DNA from 4 places in the Streptomyces sp. NPDC003247 genome. Region 2 is predicted to be linked to each of the others. Evidence: riboswitches for the same ligand, from Rfam matches in the RefSeq annotation. Region 2 holds a riboswitch; each other region holds the start of a gene.

Region 1 (3,963 bases), on a different contig from region 2:
CCAGCAGGATCGTCGTCGCGTCCGGGTAGTCCTCCTCGAACTGGAGGATGTTGCGGATCGTCGCGCCGCGGAAGGCGTAGATCGACTGGTCGGCGTCGCCCACGACGCACAGTTCGGCGGGCGGTACGTCGCCCTCGGTGGGCGGTACGTCGACGGGGTGCTCGCCGGTGCCCACGAGCTCGCGGACGAGGGTGTACTGGGCGTGGTTGGTGTCCTGGTACTCGTCGACCAGGACATGGCGGAAGCGGCGGCGGTAGTGCTCGGCGACGTCGGGGAAGGCGCGCAGCAGGTTGACCGTCGTCATGATCAGGTCGTCGAAGTCGAGGGCGTTCGCCTCGCGCAGCCGCGACTGGTAGAGGGCGTAGGCCTGGGCGAGGGTCTTCTCGAAACCGTCGGCGGCCTGGGCGGCGAAGTCCTCCTCGTCGATCAGCTCGTTCTTCAGGTTGCTGATCTTCGCGCTGAAGGACTTCGGCGGGTAGCGCTTGGGGTCGAGGTCCAGATCACGGCAGACCAGGGCCATCAGGCGCTTGGAGTCGGCGGCGTCGTAGATCGAGAACGAGGACGTGAAGCCGAGCTTCTTGCTCTCGCGGCGCAGGATGCGCACGCACGCGCTGTGGAAGGTCATCACCCACATCGCGTTCGCCCGGGGGCCGACGAGCTGCTCGACGCGCTCCTTCATCTCGCCCGCGGCCTTGTTGGTGAAGGTGATCGCGAGGATCTCGCCGGGGTGGACGTGCCGCTCGGCGAGGAGGTGGGCGATGCGGTGGGTGAGCACGCGCGTCTTGCCGGAGCCGGCGCCGGCGACGATGAGCAGCGGGGTGCCGGAGTGGACGACGGCGGCGCGCTGGTTGTCGTTGAGGCCCTCCAGCAGCGTGGCCGCGTCGATCACCGGGCGCGGGGCGCCGTCGCGGTAGTGGGCGTCCCGGTCCGGGGGCACGTCGAACTTCCCGCCGAACAGATCGTCCGGGAACGACTCCGGAGCGTGCTCGTCCTCGGGCGGTGGCGGAGGTTCCTCCTCGTGGCCGCGCGGGGCCTGGAGGTCCGCCAGGAAGCTGTCGTCAAAGAGGCTGCTCATCGCTCTCCGAGTCTAGGGTGCCCCACCGACAACCGGCCGCCGTCCCGAGAACATCCCGCTTCCCCCCGCCGCCCGATCCGCCGAGGGCGGCAGGGGCGAGGCGGCACCCACCGACCGGATCGGGAGCGTCACTGTTCGTATCCGACCGTTCTCCACTGCCATAAATCGGGGCAAACCATTATCTATCGCTCCACTCTTGCCCGGGTTCGGCTCCGCCCTGCCGAAGGTCACGAAAATGTATCGGGCATATCACCCAGCAACCTTCACAGGCACCACACGAGTTGGCTACCGTGCCGGGCAGGCCGTACGACCCCCACCGGCGAACCTCGCCGGGCCGCACGGCCTCCGCCGAATCCTGCGCGCCCCCACGGGGCAGCCGGAGCCGGGGACCCACCGAGATCCCGGGGTGAATCGGCCTGACTCCCTGCGGGGACGAGGCCGTAGGGCAACCCTTCCGACCGTCCGCCCGAACCCGACAGCTAACCCGGTAGGCGGAACATGGAAGGAGTCGCCTCCCTTGGCGTCGCAGCACCGCAAGCCGCGCCTCTCGGGCACGCGCGTAGCAGGCATACGCACACCCGCCCTCGCCACCGCCGCCCTCACCTCGGTGGCCCTGCTCTCCCAGACGGCCAACGCCGCGCCCTCCACCGACGGCAAGCCGAGCCTGGAGGAGGTCGAGAAGAAGGTCGACGACCTCTACCGCCAGGCGGAGTCGGCCACCGAGAAGTACAACGCCGCCAAGGAGAAGACGACCAAGCAGCGCAAGCGCGTCGACACCCTCCTCGACGACGTGGCCCAGCGCACCCAGAAGCTCAACGAAGCACGGGAGCAGCTCGGTTCCTTCGCCGCCGCCCAGTACCGCACCGGCGCCTCCGCACCCGACACGGCGACCCTCCTCCTCGCGGACTCCCCGCAGGACTACTTCGACCAGACCCAGCTGATGGGCCGGCTGACCGAACGCCAGAAGGACGCGGTCGACGACTACGTCACCGAGCAGTCGGAGACCATGAAGAAGCGTCAGGAGGCCACGCAGAGCCTCGAGACGCTCACCGACTCGCAGAACGACCTCAAGACGGCCAAGGCCACCGTCCAGAAGAAGCTCGGCACCGCGCGCTCCCTGCTGTCGCAGCTGACGGCGGAGGAGAAGGAGCGGCTCGCCGCGATCGAGCGGAAGAAGCAGCAGGAGGCCGCCCGCAAGGCGGCGGAACTGGCCGAGCAGCAGGCGGCGGAGGCCGCGGCCGCACAGCAGGAGAGCGGCGGCTCCTCGGACACGAGCGCCTCGTCGGGCACCTCCTCGTCGTCCTCCGCGGCCACGGACGCCTCGTACACCACCAAGGCCGAGAAGGCCCTGGCCTTCGCCCGCGCCCAGATCGGCAAGCCGTACGTCTGGGGCGCCACGGGCCCCGAGTCCTACGACTGCTCCGGCCTCACCCAGGCCGCCTGGAAGGCCGCCGGCGTCACCCTTCCGCGCACCACCTACGACCAGGTCGACGCGGGCACCACCGTCTCCCTCGCCGATGCCCTGCCGGGCGACCTGATCTTCTTCTACGACGACGTCAGCCACGTCGGGATCTACATCGGCAACGGCATGATGATCCACGCTCCGAAGCCGGGCGCGTACGTGCGGGAGGAGTCGGTGTACTACGACGGGGAGTCGTCGATCCACAGCGTGGTGCGACCGGCCTGACCGGGCGCGGGGCGCTCGGGCGGCGGGCAGCGGGCACTCGGACTGCGGGCGGCGGGCGGCGGGCGGTCCGGGTTACTGACGGACGGGCTGCCAGGACCTTCCCTCCCCCACCGTCGGCGGGGGTGGGGGAGGCCGCTCCTTGTCCTGCGCCCGCGCGTAATTCCCCGCTCCTGCGCGCGTGCCCCCGCGCGCGCCGCCCGGCGCTCCTTACCATCGGCCGCATGCCCCGCTCTTCCCCCCTCCGCGCCTGGTGGGCGCAGCGTCCGCCGGCGGCCGGGGCCGCTGTGATGGCGACCGGCATTCTGTCGATCGGCCTGAACCTGACGGGGCACGACGTGCTGTCCCTGACCGCCCTGGCGCTGGCGGGGGTCGGCTGGGTGGCCCTGGCGGTGGACTTCGCCGTACGGCTGCTGCGGGAGCGCGAGCGGTGGCGGGCCGAGGCGGGGACGCCTGCGGGTCTGACGGCCGTCGCGGCGACCACCGTGCTCGGCGCCCGGATCTCCTCGCTCGGCTGGCAGCCGCTCGCCGAGGCGCTGCTGGCGCTGGCGGCGGTGCTGTGGCCCGTGTTGCTGGTGGAGGTCATGAGGCATTGGGAGCGGCGCATGCCCGGGGCGGTGTTCCTGTGTTGTGTGGCCACACAAGGGCTGGCCGTACTGGCCGCGACGCTCGCACGGGCCGAGGCGGAGGCCTGGCTCGCCCGCGCCGCGCTCGTCCTGTTCTGGCTCGGCCTGGCCGTCTATGTCGTGACGCTGGCCCGGTTCAGCCTGCGGCAGGTGGCCGAGGGCGCCGGGGACCAGTGGGTGGCGGGCGGCGCGCTCGCCATCTCCGCGCTGGCGGGTGCGAAGCTCCTGCTGGCCGAGAGTGGCGGGCTGTACCTGTGGAACGTGGACGACGCCGGCGTCCTGCGCACCATGACCGTCGCCCTGCTCGTCCTGGCTCTGCTCTGGTACGCCGTGCTGCTCGTCGCCGAGCTGTGGTGGCCGCGCCCCCGCTACGACATGCGCCGCTGGTCGACGGTGTTCCCGATGGGCATGACGGCGGTCGCCGCGCTGTCCGTCGCCGACGCGGTCGACGCCCCGTCGCTGGAGGGTCCCGGTCAGGTGCTGCTGTGGATCGCGGTGGCGGCCTGGCTGGCCGTCGCCACGGGGGCGCTCATGACCGGCCGTGCCTCCGTCAGGTCCACAGGACGGCGATGAAGATG
Region 2 (3,963 bases):
CGAGACCGAGGGCGACGAGCTGCGGCTGCGCTTCCGGGACGGCGGGCTGGCCGTGACCCTCCACTACCGGATGCGCGACGACGTCGTGGAGCGCTGGACGACCCTGCGCAACGACGGCGACGAGCCCCTGGAGCTGCTGCGCGCCGACTCCGCCACCTGGACCCTGCCCGACCGCGACGGCTGGCGCCTGTCCCAGCTGCACGGCCGCTGGGCCGCCGAGTCCCGCCTCACCCGCGCCCCCCTCACCTACGGTGAGAAGGTCATCGGCAGCCGCCGCGGCCACACCGGCCACCAGCACCTGCCCTGGGTGGCCCTGGACACCGACGCGACCGAGGAGCGCGGCGAGGTCTACGGCTGCGCCCTGGGCTGGTCCGGCTCCTGGCGGATCGCCGTGGCCCAACTGCCCGACGCGCGCGTGCAGGTCACGGGCGGCGCCGGGTACGACGACTCGGGCCTGCTGCGGCTGGCGGCGGGGGAGTCCTTCACCACGCCGCTCTTCGCCGGTCTGTGGAGCGACGGCGGCTTCGGCGGCGCGAGCCGCGCCTGGCACGCCTACCAGCGGGGGTACGTGATCCCGGACGCCGAGCGGGACCGGCCCGTGCTCTTCAACTCCTGGGAGGCCACGTTCTTCGACATCTCGGAGGAACAGCAGGCGACCCTCGCGCGCCGCGCCGCGGCCATCGGCGTCGAGCTGTTCGTGGTCGACGACGGCTGGTTCGGGGCCCGCACCGGCGACCACGCGGGACTCGGCGACTGGCGCCCCAACCCCGACCGCTTCCCCAACGGCCTCAAGCCGCTCGCGGACCAGGTGCACGCGCTCGGAATGCAGTTCGGCATCTGGGTCGAGCCCGAAATGGTCAATCCGGACAGCGACCTCTACCGGGCGCACCCCGACTGGGTCCAGTTCCAGCCCGGGCGGAAGCGGACGGAATTCCGCAACCAGCTCGTCCTCAACCTCGCCCGCGAGGACGTCCAGGAGTACCTCTGGCAGCAGCTCGACACCCTCCTGTCCAGCGCGCCCGTCGACTACGTCAAGTGGGACTTCAACCGCTGCTTCACCGACGCCGGCTGGCCGGACGACCCCTATCCGCAGCGGCTCTGGGTCGACCACGTGCGCGCCCTGTACGCGCTGTTCGACCGGTTGCGGGCGGCCCACCCGGGCGTCGCCTTCGAGTCCTGCTCCGGTGGCGGTGGGCGGATCGACCTCGGGATCGCGAGCCGGACCGACCAGGTGTGGACGTCCGACAACACCGACCCGCTGGACCGGCTCGCCATCCAGCACGGCTTCAGCCAGGTGCACCCGGCGCGGATCATGGCCGCCTGGGTCACCGACAGCCCCAACACCCAGCTCAACGGCCGGGTCAGCTCGCTGCGCTTCCGGTTCGTCAGTGCCATGGCCGGTGTGCTCGGCGTCGGCGGAGACCTCTCCGAGTGGACCGAGGATGAGCTCACCGAGGCGCGCGGCTGGGTCGAGCTGTACAAGGAGATCCGGCCCCTCGTGCAGCACGGCGACCTGTACCGGCTGCGGCCCCCGGAGGGCGGCCTGAGCGCCGTGCAGTACGTGCGCGGGGACGAGAGCGTCGTCCTCGCCTGGCTCCAGGCGCAGCGCTACGGCGAGCCGGCACCGGCGCTGCGGCTGCGCGGCCTGGACCCGGCAGAGTCGTACGAATGCCTTGAAACGGGTGAAGTGCGCCGAGGGGCGGTGCTGTTGCACCACGGGCTGCGCACCGGGCTGCGCCGCGACCTCGATGCGGCGGTTATCCGGCTGCGTCGCATCTGAGAGTTCTGTCCGGATTGAATTCCTTCATCACAACTCGCTCTGGAATAAAGAAGCCTGGAGGCGTGTCACGTGAGGAGCGTCATATCCGTGACCGTGCGTCGCCCGTCATGCTCACGTAATCAATGCGTTTCTCATGGGCGTTCCGGGAAGTGCGGGCCCCGCGGTACACGGAAAGTGACGGGGAATTCTCACAGAGGATCAAGAGAAAGGCGTGAACAGCGCAACCGCTGCTTGTTCCTGTGCGTCCTGGTCGCTTACGTTCCACACCAATCCGGACGGACGCCCAATCCTGCCGCCGCCCGGAGCCCGCACACACTCACCCGTACGTGGCAGGAGCGGGGGACCCACAGGTAGAACCGCCTGTTCCGGTCTCCGGAACGGCTAGGGGTAAAGCCGTGCCTCGGCGCGGCCGGGCATCTCCAGCCCGCACCCGACAGCTCACCTCGCAGGCGCCGGAGAGGAATGCGACATGCCCGCGAAGGGTAAGCACCGCCGCCCGAAGACCCCGCGCTTCACCCGCTCCATCGCCGTCGCCGGAACGGGCGGCGCCGCGCTCGCCCTCCCGCTCATGGGTGCCGCCGGCGCCCATGCCGCACCGGCCCAGTCGGCGGCCCGGTCGGTCTCCGCCGTCGCGGAGACGTCCGTCCAGGCCGCTCCGGCGGCGCAGCAGGCCGCCGCCGACGCGACGTCCGCCACCGAGACCCGGACCTACACGGTGGTGGCCGGCGACTACCTCTCGAAGATCGCGGACGAGCAGAGCGTCAGCGGCGGCTGGCAGGAGCTGTACGAGGACAACCGTCAGGCCGTCGGCGCGAACCCGTCGCTGATCCACCCGGGCCTCAAGCTGTCGATCGGTGAGAAGGCGGCCACGACCGGTACCACCAAGTCGCCGTCCACGTCGTCCGGTTCCTCCTCCTCGAAGTCGTCGCAGTCGTCGAAGTCCACGCAGTCCTCGACGTCGGCGAAGTCCTCCGGCTCCGCCGCCGGGTCGACCACGGAGAGCGCCGGGAACACCACCGCCTCCAGCGGCTTCGTCCTCCCCGTGGCGAGCGCCGCCATCGGCACCCCGTACCGGATGTCCGGCAGCATGTGGTCCAGCGGCTACCACACCGGCGTCGACTTCGTCGTCTCGACCGGCACCTCCCTCAAGGCCGTCGGCGCGGGCACGGTCGTCTCCGCCGGCTGGGGCGGCGCCTACGGCAACCAGGTCGTCATCAAGCTCGCCGACGGCTACTACGCCCAGTACGCCCACCTCTCCTCGCTCTCCGTCTCGGCCGGCCAGACCGTCTCCGCGGGCCAGCAGATCGGTCTGTCCGGCGCGACCGGCAACGTGACCGGCCCGCACCTGCACTTCGAGATCCGCACCACGCCGAACTACGGCTCGGACATCGACCCGGTCGCCTACCTCCGCTCGCACGGGGTCTCCGTCGGCTGACCGGTCGCACGACCACCCGCCCGACACGCCACCGAAGGCCGGACCCGTTCCCAGGGTCCGGCCTTCGGTGTCTTTGCGCGTTCATGATCACTGTATTGCGGTCGTGTGGCAGGTCCCGCCGGACCGTCGACAGCGGGGGCGGAGGAGGGACACAGTGATCTCCGGCAAGGGACAACCGCTTTCCCCACCCCTTCCGCATGTCCGATTCCTCGAACGCCGTTCGGCTCCGTGGACGGCGGCCGGGCCATCGCGAGGTGGCCGACCACACGACCACGCTCATCGTGAAGGACCACTAGTGAACCCCTCCCGACGCCGAAGAACCGTCGCCGTCACCGCCGCCGCCCTGCTCGCCGGACTCTTCTCCGCGCCCACCGGTCAGGCCGCCGAGCAGCCGCGCCGGATCGTCGAGAACCTCGACCGCGGCCTGGTCGCCGTACCGTCCGGCGAGGGCACCTTCCTCAGCTGGCGCCTGCTCGGCACCGAGTACGCCCGGTACGGCGACGCGATCGCCTTCAACGTGTACAAGAACGGCCGCCGGCTGAACCGCGAGCCGATCAGGAAGTCGACGACCTACCAGGACGACTCCCGGGGCACGGGGACCTACACCGTGCGCGCGGTGGTCGACGGACACGAGCAGCGGCCGAGTTCCGCCGCCCTCGACTTCGCCGACGGGTACGCCGAGATCCCGCTCGCCGCGGCCGACGGCTACACCGTCCAGCACGCCTGGCCCGGCGACCTCGACGGCGAC
Region 3 (3,963 bases), on a different contig from region 2:
ACATCGACCCGGAGCGGACGCTCGCCTGGATCGAGAAGTACTTCGGCTCCATCCCCGCCCACGACGGCAAGCCCGCACCCCGTGACGGCTCCCTGCCCGACACCATCGGCGAGCAGCTGCGCGAGGTCGTCGAGGAGGAGGTCCCGGCCCGCGCCCTGATGGCCGCCTACCGTGTGCCGCACGACGGCACGCGCGCGTGCGACGCCGTCGACCTGGCGCTCACCGTCCTCGGCGGCGGCGAGTCCTCCCGCCTCTACAACCGCCTCGTCCGCCGCGACCGTACGGCGGTGGCGGCCGGCTTCGGCCTGCTGCGGCTCGCCGGCGCGCCCTCCCTGGCCTGGCTGGACGTGAAGACCTCCGGCGACGTGGAGGTGCCCGTCATCGAGGCCGCCATCGACGAGGAGCTCGCCCGGTTCGCCGAGGAGGGCCCCACGCCGGAGGAGATGGAGCGGGCCCAGGCCCAGCTGGAGCGCGAGTGGCTGGACCGTCTCGGCACGGTCGCCGGCCGCGCCGACGAACTGTGCCGGTTCGCCGTGCTCTTCGGCGACCCGCAGCTCGCCCTGACCGCCGTCCAGCGCGTGCTGGAGGTCACGGCGGAGGAGGTGCGGGAGGTCGCCGAGGCCCGTCTGCGTCCCGACAACCGGGCCGTGCTGGTCTACGAGCCCGTCGAGGGCGCTGAAGAAGGCGCCGAGGGCGCCGAGGGCGCCGACGACACCACCGACGCGGACGAGAACGAGGAGGCGGCCAAGTGACCGAGCTCGCCACGATGGACTTCCACCCCCAGCCGCAGGCGGGCGACGCCAGGCCGTGGGCGTTCCCGGCCCCCGCGCGCGGGGCGCTCGACAACGGCCTGACCGTCCTGCACTGCCACCGCCCGGGGCAGCAGGTGATCGCCGTCGAGATCATCCTCGACGCGCCCCTGGACGCCGAGCCGGCCGGTCTCGACGGTGTCGCCACGATCATGGCGCGGGCCTTCTCGGAGGGCACCGACAAGCACTCCGCCGAGGAGTTCGCCGCCGAGCTGGAGCGCTGCGGCGCGACCCTCGACGCGCACGCCGACCACCCCGGCGTCCGGCTGAGCCTGGAGGTCCCGGCCTCCCGCCTGGCCAAGGCCCTCGGTCTGATCGCCGACGCCCTGCGGGCACCCGCGTTCGCCGACAGCGAGGTCGAGCGCCTGGTGCGCAACCGCCTCGACGAGATCCCGCACGAGCTGGCCAACCCCTCCCGGCGTGCCGCCAAGGAGCTCTCCAAGGAGCTCTTCCCGGCCGGCACGCGCATGTCGCGTCCGCGCCAGGGCACCGCCGACACGGTCGAGAAGATCGACTCCGGGGCCGTCCGGGCCTTCTACGAGAAGCACGTCCGCCCCGCCACGGCCACCGCGGTGGTCGTCGGCGATCTGACGGACATCGACCTCGACGCGCTCCTCGGCGACACCCTGGGCGCCTGGACGGGCTCCTCGGCCCAGCCGCGGCCGGTGCCGCCGGTGACCGCCGACGACACCGGCCGGGTCGTCATCGTGGACCGCCCCGGCGCCGTCCAGACGCAGCTGCTGATCGGCCGCATCGGTCCCGACCGGCACGCGCGCGTGTGGCCCGCGCAGGTGCTCGGCACGTACTGCCTCGGCGGCACCCTCACCTCCCGCCTGGACCGCGTCCTGCGCGAGGAGAAGGGCTACACCTACGGCGTGCGCTCCTTCGGCCAGGTGCTGCGCTCCGCGCCGGACGGCACGGGCGCCGCGATGCTCGCCATCAGCGGCTCCGTGGACACCCCCAACACCGGCCCCGCGCTGGAGGACCTCTGGAAGGTGCTGCGCACCCTCGCCGCCGAGGGGCTCACCGACGCCGAGCGGGACGTCGCCGTGCAGAACCTGGTCGGTGTCGCGCCGCTGAAGTACGAGACCGCCGCGGCCGTGGCCGGCACCCTGGCCGACCAGGTCGAGCAGCACCTGTCCGACGACTACCAGGCGACGCTGTATCAGCAGCTCGCCGCGACCGGCACCGTGGAGGCCACCGCGGCGGTCGTCAGCGCCTTCCCGGTGGACCGCCTGGTGACCGTGCTCGTCGGTGACGCCGGCCGGATCAAGGACGCGGTCGAGGCCCTGGGCATCGGTGAGGTGAAGGTCGTCCCGGCCGAGTAGCGACGGGGGTCCCCCTGCGGCGAGGTGCGCGCCCCGAGGTGGCAGGGACGCGTGCGGGGCCCTGGCGACCGGCCGGTCGCCAGGGCCCTTCGACGTCTGAAAGGGATGTCCGAATTGAGGGAGAGGCTGCCTGTCTGCCCTGTGGCATGCGCTACAAAAACCCCGGCACGTTTGGGGATCGATCACGGGCGCGTCTAGGTTCGTCCGGGCTGTTCGTCGGGCAGTGCGCCGCGTCCGCGGCACCGGACAGCCATCGCCGAGTCCCCGTACGGCGCGAGCCAGGGGAGCCGGGGACCCAACGATGAAGTCCCTGGGGTGAATCGGACGCCCGCGCGTGTCGCGAGGGGGTCCGTAGGAGACCTTCCTGCTCCGAACCCGTCAGCTAACCCGGTAGGCGAGAGGGAAGGAAAGGACCGCTCAACTTCATGGCGTTCACCTGCGCCACCGGGAAGCACCGTCGTCCCGGCCGGATGAAGCGCACCTCCGCCCGCGCGGCGGGCATCGCGGCGCTCACCACCACCGGCGTCATCGGCACCGCCGCCTCCGGTCCCGCCCTCGCCGCGGAGCCCTCCGCCGAGCAGACCGGGCTCATCCCCGTCGTCGCCATCGGTGACACGGTCGCCGAGCGGATCGACGAGCAGGCCGCCGCGCAGAAGCAGGCCGCGCAGGCGGAGGCCGCGCGCAAGGAGGCCGCCGCCGAGGCCGCCGAGAGGGTCAAGGAGGAGCGCGAGGCACGTGCCCGCGCCGCCCGTGAGGCCGAGCGCAAGCGCCTCAACGCCTTCGTGGCGCCGATCACCGGCTCCTACGTCTCCACCGCCTACCGGGCGAGCAGCTCCCTGTGGTCGTCCGGGAGCCACACCGGCATCGACTTCCACGCCTCGACCGGCACCACCGTGCACGCGGTCGGCACCGGCACCGTCGTCGAGGCCGGCTGGGGCGGTGCCTACGGCAACCAGGTCGTGCTCCGGATGAGCGACGGCACGTACACCCAGTACGGCCACCTGTCGTCGATCAGCGTCTCGGTGGGCCAGAAGGTCACCGCCGGCCAGCGGATAGCCCTCTCCGGCGCGACCGGCAACGTCACCGGCCCGCACCTGCACTTCGAGGCCCGCACGAGCGCCGAGTACGGCTCGGACATCGACCCGGTCGCCTACCTCCGCAAGCACGGTGTGAGCCTCTGACCACGTCGGGGGCCGATCTCCTGAACGACGTCAGGGGCCCGGCCTCCGGCGACACCCGGTGACGCACGCGAACCGCCGGCACCACCCGGCGACGCGTCCCCGCCTGTGACGGCACCCGGCGACACATCCTCCCGCCCCGGCCCCCGCGGCCGGGGCTTTCGCCGTTTTCATGCGCCTCGTTGTCCAAAAAATATCCCTGGATTCCGGCCCGCCGTCGGAATGTGCGGCTCACTGCAATAGAGTCACTGAACACACGTCATTCGTCGACGTTTCACGGGGATTAAGGCGGAGGTCGGTCATGCGTATTCCGGCGCACTCGGTGTGCACGGCCATCCGGGACGACATCGTCGCGGGTGTCTACGAGCGCGGCAGCCGCCTCACCGAGGAACTCCTCGCCCGCCGCTACGGCGTCTCCCGCGTCCCCGTCCGGGAGGCGCTGCGCACGCTGGAGGCGGAGGGATTCGTCGTCACGCGGCGGCACGCGGGCGCGTGCGTCGCCGAACCGACCGAGCAGGAGGCCGCCGACCTGCTGGAGATGCGGATGCTCCTGGAGCCGCTCGGCGCCTCCCGGGCCGCCCAGCGGCGCACCGAGGCGCACCTCAAGGTGTTGCGCGGCCTCGTCCGGCTGGGCCAGGAGCGCGCCAG
Region 4 (3,963 bases), on a different contig from region 2:
GGTCCCGCACGCTCAGCCCGAACGGCCCGACGACGGTCACGAGGGGTCTCCTGTCTGCTGGTGTCTACTCGCGGTTACACGGTTTGTCGATAGGTCTCTGCCATCACTCGCGTCAGCGTATCCGGTCACGTTTCGATCACTGATAAGCCCCCACGTCCCCCGGCCCCCCACGTCGCTCGACCGGGAGACGACGGGAGGAGCCCGGATGAGCCCGAGCGGCTTTCGATCACGACCGGTATGTTTCTGATCAGCCGATACGAACGGACATTTATCGACTGACCGGGAAGTAGTGATTCATGTCCAGCGCAGAGGTAGACGTCGAATCCGCCGACCGGCCCCCTCCGCGCGACGACGCCGTCCCGGGCCGCCGCTTCCCCGGCCGCCCCGGGGGCCTGCTCGCCCTCTGCGGCCTGACGGCCTGGGAACGCTTCTCGTTCCTCGGGGTGCAGGCCGTCCTGGTCCTCCACTTCACCGACGCGGTGGCCCACGGCGGTCTGGGCATGCCGGCCGGGACCGCCGTCCCCCTCGCGGCGGCTCTCGGCGCCCTCGTCCACCTGGCCTCCGTCGCCGGCGGCCGGCTCGCCGACCGCGCCCTGGGCCCGTACCGCTCGGTGCTGTGGGGTGGCGCCCTGACCGCCTGCGGGCTCTACGCCCTGGCCGTGCCCACCACCGGCACGACCTGGGTGGGCCTCGGCCTGGTCGTCGCCGGCACCGGGCTCGTCAGGCCGAACGCCGCCACCCTGGTCGGCACGCTCCGCCGCGCCGGCGATCACCGCCGCGACGCGGACTTCGCCCTCTACTGCTCGGCGCTCGGCCTCGGCGCCCTCGCGGGACCGGTGATCATCGGCGGACTCGGCGACCACCACGGCCGGCACTGGGGGTTCGCGGCGGCCGCGGTCGGCATGACGTGCGGCCTGGCGCAGTACGCGACCGGCCGCCGCCACCTGACCGGCCGCCTTCACCTGACCGGCCGCCCTCGCCCGACCGGGAGCCTTCACCCGACCGGGAGCCCTCCCCCGACCGGCCACCCTCACCCGACCGGGAGCCCTCCCCCGACCGACCCCCCTCACCCGACCGGGAGCCCTCCCCCGACCGGGAGCCTGACCGGCCGCCCTCGCCCGACCGGGAGCCTTCACCCGACCGGACGAAGGCGCACGCGCACCCCGCGATCGACGCCGACGGCCGTCAGGGTCGCCCTCTCCCCCCGGTCCCTCGCGCGCTCGGCCCCGGTACGCCGGGCGGTCCACCGGGCCGTCACCGGGGCCGTGGTCGTCACCGCGTTCGCGGTCTACCTGGCCGCGTCGGGGTGGCTCACCCTTGACGTTGTCGTGAACCTGCTCACCTTGCTCGCGGTGCTCGCCCCGGTCGCCTGCTTCGCGGTGCTGTTCACCAGCCCGGCGGTGACCGCGCGGGAGCGCGGCCGGTTGCGTCCGTGCGTCGTGCTGTTCCTCGCCTCGACCGCGTTCGACCTCGCGCTCCTCCAGGCATGTTCCACGACACTGCTGCCGGCCCCGGCGGGCGCCGGGGCCACGATCCCCGGCTTCGACTTCCCGGTGAGCTGGTACCTGCCGGCGCTCTGCGCCGCCGAGGCCGCCCTCGCTCCCGTGGTGGCGTTCCTGTGGGCGCGGCCGGGCCGCCGCGGGCCGGGCACCGGGCCCACGACCGCACTCGGGGTCGTCCTCGGCGGCTCGGCGTCCCTGCTGCTGGTGGTGCCGACGAGCGGGCACGGCGGCAGCGACGCGCACCCCATGTCCGGTGGGTGGATCGTCGGCTCGTGCCTGCTGCTCGGCCTCGGCGGCGTCCTCGTGAAGGCTTCGGGACTGTCGGCCACCACCAGGCTCGCCCCGGCCGCGTTCGCCGGGTGGACCACGGCGCTGTGGTTCCTCTCCGCGGCGCTCGCGGGCGGCATCCAGGCGCAGGTGGCGCGGCTCCACGACGACGTGTCCCGGCCCGTCCTCTTCGGCGTCAGCGGCGCGATGGCGGTCGCCGCCGGCCTGGCCGTACTGGCCGCGTCGCCCTGGCTGCACCGCACGACACGCCCCGTCCACTGACCCCCGCCGCCGACTCACCGGCACAACACGCCCTTTTACAAAGGACTTAGGGCTCATTGTCCGTTTGGCCCCTATTGTACTGACGGGTGAGTTGGCTCACTCCCCACCCCCACCTCACTCCCCACGCCGAAACCTGTGACTCCGCTTTGCGCCAAGCCAGTTGACGTTTCACGACAGCAAAGGATCAAGCACCCCATACCGCTCGGATCATGGTCAATAGGGGTGTGGTGTGACTCCGCCACTTGTTCCGGACATGTGCTCTCGCATACGTTCCCGCCACAAGTCGGGCGGACGCCGAATCCTGCCGCCGCCCTTCACCACCCATCGACGAACACTCACGCACGGCAGGAGCGGGGGACCCAGGTAGAACGCCGGGCCGTACGTCACGCACGTAACGGCCCCGGCTAGGGGTGAAGTCGCGCCGCCGTACCCGTACGGCGGCCGGCCGGGCACCTCCCCGCCCGAACCCGACAGCTCACCCCGCAGGCGCCGGAGAGGAATTCCGCCATGTCTGCTGCCGCTCAGCCCCGCCGCACCCGCCTCGCCCGCACCGTCGCCGCCGTCTGCACCGGCGCCGCCGTGCTCTCCCTTCCGTTCATGGCCGCCACCAGCGCCTCCGCCGCCCCCACGACGTCGGTCACCACCACGTCGGCCACCACGGTCGCCGGGTACCCCGACAACCTCGACGGCTGGATCCGCGAGTCGCTCGCGATCATGGCCGAGCGGGGCATCCCGGGCACGTACAACGGCATCCACCGCAACATCCTCCGCGAGTCGTCGGGCAACCCGAAGGCCATCAACCTCTGGGACTCCAACGCGGCCAAGGGCACCCCGTCCAAGGGGCTGCTCCAGGTCATCGACCCGACCTTCGCCGCGTACCACGTGCCCGGCACCTCGTACGACCCGTACGACCCGGTCGCCAACATCACCGCGGCCTGCAACTACGCGGCCGCGCGCTACGGCTCCATCGACAACGTGTTCGGCGCGTACTGACCTACGCCGGGCGCGGGACACGCTCCTGCGGGGTGTGTCCCGCGGGACACACCCACGGGACTCGCCCTAGGGGAAGAGTCGTTCGAGGACGACGGCCACGCCGTCGTCCTCGTTCGACGTCGTCACCTCGTCGGCCACCGCCTTCAGCTCGGGGTGGGCGTTGGCCATCGCGACACCGCGCGCCGCCCAGTCGAACATCGGGATGTCGTTGGGCATGTCACCGAAGGCCAGCGTGTCCTCGGGCCTCAGCCCGAGGTGTTCGGCGGCCAGCGCCAGCCCCGTCGCCTTGGTGATGCCGCACGGCTGGAGTTCCACCGTGCCCGGCCCGGACATGGTGACGGTCGCGAGCGAACCGACCACCGAGCGGGCCGTCGCCGCCAACTCGTCGTCGGACAGGGTGGGGTGGCGCAGCAGCACCTTGCTGATGGGCTCGCACCACAGGTCGTCGCGCGACCCGACGCGCAGGGCCGGCAGGGTCGGGTGGGGCATCCGGTAGCCCGGCTCGATGAGCGTCAGCCCGTCGACGCCGTCCTGGTCGACGGCCGCGTACACCTCGCCGACCTCGGCCTCGATCTTCCCCAGCGCGGTCTCCGCCAGCTCCCGGTCCAGGGTGACCGACCACAGCAGGCGGTCCGCGCCGGCGTCGTACACCTGTGCACCCTGGCCGCACACCGCGAGTCCCCGGCTGTGCAGGTTCGCCAGCAGCGGCCGGACCCGGGGTGCCGGGCGGCCCGTCACCACCAGGTGGCGGGCGCCGGCGGCCGCCACCCGCGCGAGCGCGTCGAGGGACCGGTCGGAGAAGGTGTCGTCGCCGCGGAGCAGCGTTCCGTCCAGGTCGGTGGCGATGAGGGAGTACGCGGCGCAGCGCGCGGCATCTGCGAAGGGTGCGGCCATGATCAGAGAATACGGATCCCCGCCG

Evidence for each region. A riboswitch is a leader RNA that binds a small molecule or an ion and turns the genes downstream of it on or off. The one in region 2 is predicted to bind cyclic di-AMP.
Region 1: another riboswitch for cyclic di-AMP. It lies ahead of ACFYWQ_RS06645 (NlpC/P60 family protein); the one in region 2 lies ahead of ACFYWQ_RS33790 (peptidoglycan DD-metalloendopeptidase family protein).
Region 3: another riboswitch for cyclic di-AMP. It lies ahead of ACFYWQ_RS13155 (M23 family metallopeptidase); the one in region 2 lies ahead of ACFYWQ_RS33790 (peptidoglycan DD-metalloendopeptidase family protein).
Region 4: another riboswitch for cyclic di-AMP. It lies ahead of ACFYWQ_RS05575 (transglycosylase SLT domain-containing protein); the one in region 2 lies ahead of ACFYWQ_RS33790 (peptidoglycan DD-metalloendopeptidase family protein).

Annotation. Positions count from the first base shown of each region.
Region 1 is NZ_JBIAPF010000002.1:377,926-381,888, reverse strand. Features, by position in the region: gene pcrA (DNA helicase PcrA) at 1-1,075, opposite strand, end outside; cyclic di-AMP (ydaO/yuaA leader) riboswitch at 1,412-1,584, shown strand; gene ACFYWQ_RS06645 (NlpC/P60 family protein) at 1,593-2,762, shown strand; gene ACFYWQ_RS06640 (tellurite resistance/C4-dicarboxylate transporter family protein) at 2,984-3,958, shown strand; gene ACFYWQ_RS06635 (hypothetical protein) at 3,936-3,963, opposite strand, start outside.
Region 2 is NZ_JBIAPF010000012.1:154,818-158,780, forward strand. Features, by position in the region: gene ACFYWQ_RS33785 (alpha-galactosidase) at 1-1,780, shown strand, start outside; cyclic di-AMP (ydaO/yuaA leader) riboswitch at 2,088-2,245, shown strand; gene ACFYWQ_RS33790 (peptidoglycan DD-metalloendopeptidase family protein) at 2,250-3,215, shown strand; gene ACFYWQ_RS33795 (hypothetical protein) at 3,511-3,963, shown strand, end outside.
Region 3 is NZ_JBIAPF010000003.1:867,244-871,206, reverse strand. Features, by position in the region: gene ACFYWQ_RS13165 (M16 family metallopeptidase) at 1-752, shown strand, start outside; gene ACFYWQ_RS13160 (M16 family metallopeptidase) at 749-2,137, shown strand; cyclic di-AMP (ydaO/yuaA leader) riboswitch at 2,382-2,549, shown strand; gene ACFYWQ_RS13155 (M23 family metallopeptidase) at 2,563-3,318, shown strand; gene ACFYWQ_RS13150 (GntR family transcriptional regulator) at 3,617-3,963, shown strand, end outside.
Region 4 is NZ_JBIAPF010000002.1:156,228-160,190, reverse strand. Features, by position in the region: gene ACFYWQ_RS05585 (polyprenyl synthetase family protein) at 1-40, opposite strand, end outside; gene ACFYWQ_RS05580 (peptide MFS transporter) at 297-2,051, shown strand; cyclic di-AMP (ydaO/yuaA leader) riboswitch at 2,374-2,553, shown strand; gene ACFYWQ_RS05575 (transglycosylase SLT domain-containing protein) at 2,559-3,044, shown strand; gene ACFYWQ_RS05570 (HAD family hydrolase) at 3,111-3,938, opposite strand.